One region of the Kitasatospora sp. NPDC092286 genome, then DNA from elsewhere that is predicted to be linked to it. Evidence: riboswitches for the same ligand, from Rfam matches in the RefSeq annotation. Region 1 holds a riboswitch; the other holds the start of a gene.

Evidence for each region. A riboswitch is a leader RNA that binds a small molecule or an ion and turns the genes downstream of it on or off. The one in region 1 is predicted to bind ZMP and ZTP.
Region 2: linked by a shared signal. The riboswitch ahead of ACIQIB_RS04165 (glycine hydroxymethyltransferase) and the one ahead of ACIQIB_RS22955 (bifunctional 5,10-methylenetetrahydrofolate dehydrogenase/5,10-methenyltetrahydrofolate cyclohydrolase) in region 1 are both predicted to bind ZMP and ZTP.

Annotation. Positions count from the first base shown of each region.
Region 1 covers NZ_JBIVRD010000022.1:144,447-147,837, reverse strand. The annotation lists gene ACIQIB_RS22970 (TetR/AcrR family transcriptional regulator) at 1-42, opposite strand, end outside; gene ACIQIB_RS22965 (DUF1453 domain-containing protein) at 114-590, shown strand; gene ACIQIB_RS22960 (Imm10 family immunity protein) at 662-1,072, shown strand; gene ACIQIB_RS22955 (bifunctional 5,10-methylenetetrahydrofolate dehydrogenase/5,10-methenyltetrahydrofolate cyclohydrolase) at 1,367-2,200, opposite strand; ZMP/ZTP riboswitch at 2,249-2,334, opposite strand; partial or broken gene ACIQIB_RS22950 (YciI family protein) at 2,422-2,676, shown strand; gene ACIQIB_RS22945 (SDR family NAD(P)-dependent oxidoreductase) at 3,036-3,391, shown strand, end outside.
Region 2 covers NZ_JBIVRD010000002.1:323,469-326,859, reverse strand. The annotation lists gene ACIQIB_RS04170 (aldehyde dehydrogenase family protein) at 1-47, shown strand, start outside; gene ACIQIB_RS04165 (glycine hydroxymethyltransferase) at 98-1,570, opposite strand; ZMP/ZTP riboswitch at 1,600-1,695, opposite strand; gene ACIQIB_RS04160 (ABC transporter permease) at 2,001-3,014, shown strand; gene ACIQIB_RS04155 (ABC transporter substrate-binding protein) at 3,107-3,391, shown strand, end outside.

The DNA.
Region 1 (3,391 bases):
CACTGATCTGCGGCGGGCGACGGGATCGACGATCTTGGGCACATTGCCGTTATAGCACGGTCGGGCTAACATCTTTTTAGCTCGGCCCTGCCATAAAGATGGGTGGTACGTGCGTGAACCCCTGGCTGCTCACCGCGATCGTCGCGGTGGTCGTGACCGCGGTCGTGATCAAACGGCTGACCGGCGAACCGGTCAACGCGAGGGACCTCTTCGCGGCCCCGGTGATCCTGACCGGGATCGGCATCCTGTCCCTGACCAAGGCGAAGGACCTGACCGGCACCGACCTCATCTGGGTCATCACCGGCAGCGCCCTCGGTGCGGTACTCGGCGCACTCCGCGGGGCCACCGTCCAACTCCTCGAAAGGGAAGGCGTCCTGTGGCAGCGCTACACCGGCCGGACCTTCCTCGCCGTGATCGGCACCCTGGCGGTCACGGCCGGCTTCGGCGCCCTGGCGGCGAAGCTGGGCATGCACGAGAACGCACGCCCCGTCCAGCTCTCCATCGGGGTGAGCTTCCTCGGCGAGTCCCTGATGATCGGCCACCGCGGCCTGACCTCCGGCATCCCCTTCGCCCCGGCGCGCCCCCGCTGACCCGTTGCCATGCCCCGTACCCGTCCAACCCTCCGCCCGACCTCGATGAGCGCCCCTGATAGAACCGTGCCATGACCTATCGGTTCACCGCCCGGGCCGCCGCTGCGGATACGGACCCCGACAGCTACTTCGCCGAGGCCGGCCTCGCCGAGCACGCGGACGGCAGCGGCTTCATCCTGCTGTTCATGTCCGGCGAAGAAGAGCCGGACGAGCAGGACATCGCCCTGGGATTCGACACCCACTGCCTGGTCACGGCCGATCAGGGGACCGCGTACGGATGTGTGCGCGAAGTCGTGCTGACCGGGAACGTCCTCCGGGTGAGCCTGGACCCCTCGGACCTGGCCGCCCTGGGGCTGGACGACCCCGAGATCGAGGCCACCATCGAGGCGCCGGCCGAGGACCTCGCCCGGTTCCGCGAGGTCCTCCCGGAGGTCCTGGCCTACGGACGGGCCGACGCCCTGCCCACGCGCGTCGTCGTCTGACGGCCATACCCACCCTCGCCCCCGTCCGCCCTTACCGAAGCCGGTCGCTCTGCGGGTCGAAAACGAGTGGAACGGCGAGAACGACTACACCACCCGCCCCGGTAACCGGGGACGATGCCGCGGCCGCGCATCGGGCCCCGGCACGATGCTGGTGGAATTCGAACTCTGTCGTTTCGCCCCGTCTCTGGTCAGGCGGGGCGAAGCACTTCGAGGCGGCTGGTGCGGGTGCGGGCCCGGGGTGTGTCGGTGAGCCAGGGCTCTCGTGGGCGACGGCCCGGCCCACGAGAGCCCACGTCAACTCGTCCCGAGCTGACGTGACGCCGCCTCCAGCGTCTGGGCAAGGAGCACGGCGATGGTCATGGGGCCGACACCTCCGGGGACGGGGGTGATCAGACTTGCCCGGTTCCTGGCGGTCTCGAAGTCCACGTCCCCGACGTTGCCCGGGTTGTATCCCGCATCAATCACCACCGCACCGGGCTTGATGTCCGCGCCGGTAATGAAACGCGGCCGTCCAACCGCGGCGAGCAGGATGTCGGCCTCCCGAACGATCGCGGACAGATTGGTGGTACGCGAGTGACAGTACGTCACCGTGGCATCGCGTCCCAACAGGAGCATGCCTGCGGGCTTGCCCAGGATCGCGCTGCGTCCTACCACGACCGCGTGCTTCCCGGCGAGGTCCACGTCGTACTCCTCCAGCAGACGCATGATTCCTCCGGGGGTGCAGGACACGAAGCCCGGAAGGCCGAAGCCCATCGCCGCGAAGGAATGCATGGTCACCCCGTCGACGTCCTTGTCCGGAGCGATCGCTTCGAAGGCGGCGCGTTCGTCGATGTGTGCACCCACGGGGTGTTGCAGCAGGATGCCGTGCACGCCGGCGTCCTGGGAGAGGTCGGTGACGGCTTCGATCAGGCCGCTGGTGCTGATCGAGGCGGGCAGGGCCACGTGCCGTGACGTGATGCCCGACTTCTCGCACCGGGCTCGCTTCATTCGGACGTAGGTCACCGAAGCCGGATCTTCTCCGACCAACACGGTAGCCAGGCACGGGGCGGTCCCGGTGCGTCGGCGGAGGTCTGCGGCAGCCGCGGTGCTGCTCTCGATGATGCGGCGGGCAAGACCGGTGCCGTCCATCAGGCGAGCTGTCTCTGTCCAAGCCACGTGCCACTCCTGAGCCTCACGGTGAGTCGCCCAGGCGCACGGCATCGACAGAGTGCCAGGCCGCTCCCCGGTGGTACTCCACCTCAGCGCCAGTCACGGCCCGGCCCTCACTTTAGCGGACAGGGCCCGGCGTTCGAGGTCGTCACGAGCAGGACCGTCAACGGTTGAGGCTGCCGAGCGGCCGTCGCCATGAAATCCGCTCGACCTGGTTACCTCGTTCAAGAGAGCCTACGGGCACGGAGTTCCTCGTCCACCACCGCGATCGGCCCGGCTCCGAGGGGCTGCGCGAGGAACTGCTGGAAGAGCACTGGGCCTACATGGACCGGTACGCGACGGAGATGATCGCCCGCGGCCCGACCCTTTCCAGCGACGGCGGCACGCCCACCGGCAGCGTGCACATCGTCGACCTGCCGGATTCCGCCGCCGCCCGCGCGTTCGCCTTCGACGAGAGGAGGAGCAGCCGGCCACCAGGACCGCCGCGGTGAACGCCGCGGCGGCGCGGAGGCGGCTGCGTCTGCTGGACGCCATGGGTTCCCCTCGGGTGCTCGTGCTCGCCCCTGCTCGGGTGGCGCACGGCTGCTCGGCTGCCGCGCGCCTGCTCGGGGCCGCGCGGCACGACGGACCGGGACGCTCCCACGATCCGTTCCCCGGACGGGAACCTCAACCGGGGTGGGCTGTTCGGCCGCCGCACGCTGTGGTCGTTGGTCAAGCGGGCCCCGGGAATCGCCGATGACGAGAACGGAATCCCTCGGGGAAGGAGCGCTTCCCCGTATGTCAGCTCACCCTTTCCGACACGGAGGACAACCTCATGGGTTCGTTTGATCTGACCGGGCGCGTGGCCCTGGTGACCGGCGCGACCAGCGGCATCGGTGCCGCCACCGCGGCGCTGCTGGCGCAGCGGGGAGCGCATGTACTGGTCGCCGGCCGCGACGGCTCCCGCGGCGAGTCCGTGGTCGCCGCCATCCGCGCCGGCGGCGGCAGCGCCGACTTCGTCGCCGCCGATCTGCGCGAGGCGCGGCTGGTGCGGCAACTGGCCCGGCAAGTCGTGGACCTGGGCGGCGGCCGGGCCGACATCCTGGTGAACAACGCGGGCGTCTACCCGTTCGGGCCCACCGAGAAGGCGGCGGAGAGCGAGGTCGACACCGTCTACGCGCTGAATGTGAA
Region 2 (3,391 bases), on a different contig from region 1:
GACACGGGCTGGAGGAGTTCCTGCAGTACAAGTCGCTTCAGTACTAGCCGATTTGTGGGGTGCGGGCCCGGCCGGGCCCGCACCCCCCGCGCGCCCATCAGGACAGGTCGACGCCCGGGTAGAGCGGGAAGCCGGCGAGCAGATCGGCGGCGCGCTTGGCGACGCCGTCGCGCAGCGACTCGTCCAGGGTGTACTGGGCCTTGGAGGAGGCGCCGGTGCGGCCGACGGCCGGGGTGGTGCCGCGCAGCACGGTGTCGATCAGGCCGGCGATCTCGTCCATCTCGGCGACGCCCAGACCCCGGGTGGTGAGCGCGGGTGTGCCGAGCCGGACGCCCGAGGTGTACCAGGCGCCGTTCGGGTCCTGCGGGACGGAGTTGCGGTTGGTGACGATGCCCGAGTCCAGCAGCGCCGCCTCGGCCTGACGGCCCGTCAGGCCGTAGCCGGAGACGTCCGCGAGGACGAGGTGGTTGTCGGTGCCGCCGGTGACCAGCTTGCCGCCACGGCGCAGCAGGCCCTCGGCGAGGGCGTGGGCGTTGTCCACCACCCGGCGGGCGTACAGCTGGAACTCCGGGCGGCGGGCCTCGGCGAAGGCGACCGCCTTGGCGGCCATCACGTGCGACAGCGGGCCGCCGAGCACCAGCGGGCAGCCGCGGTCGACGTGCTCGGCCAGCTCGGAGGTGCAGAGCACCATGCCGCCGCGCGGGCCGCGCAGCGACTTGTGGGTGGTGGTGGTGACGATGTGGGCGTGCGGGACGGGGTCGAAGTCACCGGTGAGCACCTTGCCGGCGACCAGCCCGGCGAAGTGCGCCATGTCGACCATCAGGGTCGCGCCGACCTCGTCCGCGATCTCGCGCATCGTCCGGAAGTTCACCAGCCGCGGGTACGCCGAGTAGCCGGCCACCAGGATCAGCGGGCGGAACTCCCGGGCGGTGGCGCGCAGCGCGTCGTAGTCGATCAGGCCGGTGGCCGGGTCGGTGCCGTAGCTGCGCTGCTCGAACATCTTGCCCGAGATGTTGGGGCGGAAGCCGTGGGTGAGGTGGCCGCCGGTGCCCAGGGACATGCCGAGCATCCGCTGGTTGCCGAGCTCGTGGCGGAGTTCGGCCCAGTCCTGCTCGGTGAGGTCGTTGACGTTGCGGACGTCGGCCCGCCGGAGGGCCGGGCTCTCGACCCGCTGGGAGAGCACCGCCCAGAAGGCGGTCAGGTTGGCGTCGATGCCGGAGTGCGGCTGGACGTAGGCGTGGTCGGCGCCGAAGAGCGCGCGGGCGTGCTCGGCGGCGATCGTCTCGACGGTGTCGACGTTGCGGCAGCCGGCGTAGAAGCGGCGGCCGGCGGTGCCCTCGGCGTACTTGTCGCTGAGCCAGTTGCCCATGGCGAGCAGGACGGCCGGGGAGGCGTAGTTCTCGCTGGCGATCAGCTTGAGCGAGGCGCGCTGGTCCTCGATCTCCTGGCCGATCGCGGCGGCGATCCGCGGCTCCACGTCGCGGACGACGTCGAGGGCGCTGCGGAACGCGGTGTTGGCGGCGGCGCTCGCGGTGGTGTGCGGCGTCGCGGGGGTGGCAGGGGTGGCCAAGGCGGTCTCCTCGTGGCAGGCGGACGAGTACGGACGGCCCAGGCGCTCGGCAACTGACGTGCGTCGGCACGGAGCCGCTTCCCGATGGTCGATTCCATCCGTGCGCGCCAGTCGCGGCTCCCTGGGATCGTATCAACGCCCCAGCGGGTGTGGCGGAGATCTCAGAATGCGGGACGACACCCTGCGCATCGCCCGGTTTGCCCCCTTACGGGCGTTCTAGTGCAACGGCACTATTGCAGCGGAATGAAGCCGTCACAATTCCCGAAACATTGCCCCGGAGTTCCGCCGGGAATGATTTGCGGAAGTCCGGTGGTGTCCGATCTGATGGCGTTCGGCAGGCCGCCGGGAAACCCCCGTAGGCCGGTCCGGAAATGCACACCAGCGCACCCTCACCCACGGGGCGGCGGAGAATTCGGGGAGTACGCCTCTCATGGCAGTGGTCGAGACAGTCGCAGGCACGCCCGACGCTCCGGGCGCCCCGGACGCGCCGCGGGCCCGGCCCCCCGCTCCGCAGGACCGCCCGCTGCGCGCCGCGCTGCGCCGGATCCGCCGCGACCGGGTCGGCGCCGCCGCCCTCGCCGTCGTCCTTCTCTTCCTGCTGCTCGCGCTCGCCGCGCCGCTGATCGCCGCCCTGTACGGCAAGAACCCGGTCGAGCACTACGGCCAGAACACGCCCGGCCTGCTCAGCGACGGCGGGCTGCCGATGCTGCCCAACGGCGGTATCTCCGGCGACTTCTGGTTCGGCCTGGAGCCGGGCCTCGGCCGGGACGTGTTCACCCAGCTGCTGTACGGCATCCGCACCTCGCTGCTGATCGCCTTCGCCTCGGCGGTCATCACCACCACCCTCGGGGTGCTGGTCGGCGTCGCCGTGGGCTACCTGGGCGGGGTCACCGACCGGCTCTTCGGCTTCCTCTCCCATGTGCTGCTGGCCTTCCCCACCCTGCTCCTGCTGCTCGCGCTCAGCCCGATCATCCAGTCCCGGCTGGTCGATCCCGGCACCGCGGAACCGGAGTGGATGCAGTTCCTGGTGCTGATCCTGGTCTTCTCCGCGTTCGGCTGGATTCCGCTCGCGCTTTCCCTGCGCGCCTCCGTCCGGTCGCTTCGGGAAAGGGATTTCGTGCAGTCCGCCCGGGCGCTCGGCGCCGGCGGATTCCATATCGTCGTCCGCGAACTCCTGCCGAATGTCCGGGCGCAGCTTCTGGTGCACGCCACGATGGCGGTGCCGACCTTCGTCGCCTCCGAGGCGGTGCTCTCGTTCCTCGGTGTCGGCATCACCGAGCCGATCCCGGACTGGGGCCGGATGATCGCCCGCGGCTCCGAGGTCTTCCAGGCCGACCCGACCTACATGTTCTTCCCGGGCGTGGCGCTGCTGCTCTTCGTGCTGGCCTTCAACCTGCTCGGGGACGCCGTCCGGGACGCCCTGGATCCGCGCGCCGCCCGCTGAGACCCGGCCCGCCGGCCTTCTCCGTCTTCTTCTTCCCGCCGCTCCTCATGTCACCTACCAGCCCCGGCCACCGGGGCAAGGAGAGATTCGCCATGCGCTGGATCAAACCGTCCCTCGCCGTCGTCGCCACCGCGCTGCTGGCGACCTCCTGCTCGGCCGGGGCGGGCGCGGGCTCCGGTGCCGCCGCCGGCGGTCCGGCCGCCAAGGACGCCTCCCCGCTGACCGCCGCGCTCGGCACCGAGAAGGAGAGCGCCGGCCCGGCCCCCGCCGTCCCCGGTGCCCGCCAGGGCGGCACGGTGAACGTCTACAACACCACCGACTTCCGCCACCTCGACCCGCAGAAGGTGTACGCGGGCGCCACCTACAACACCTCGCTG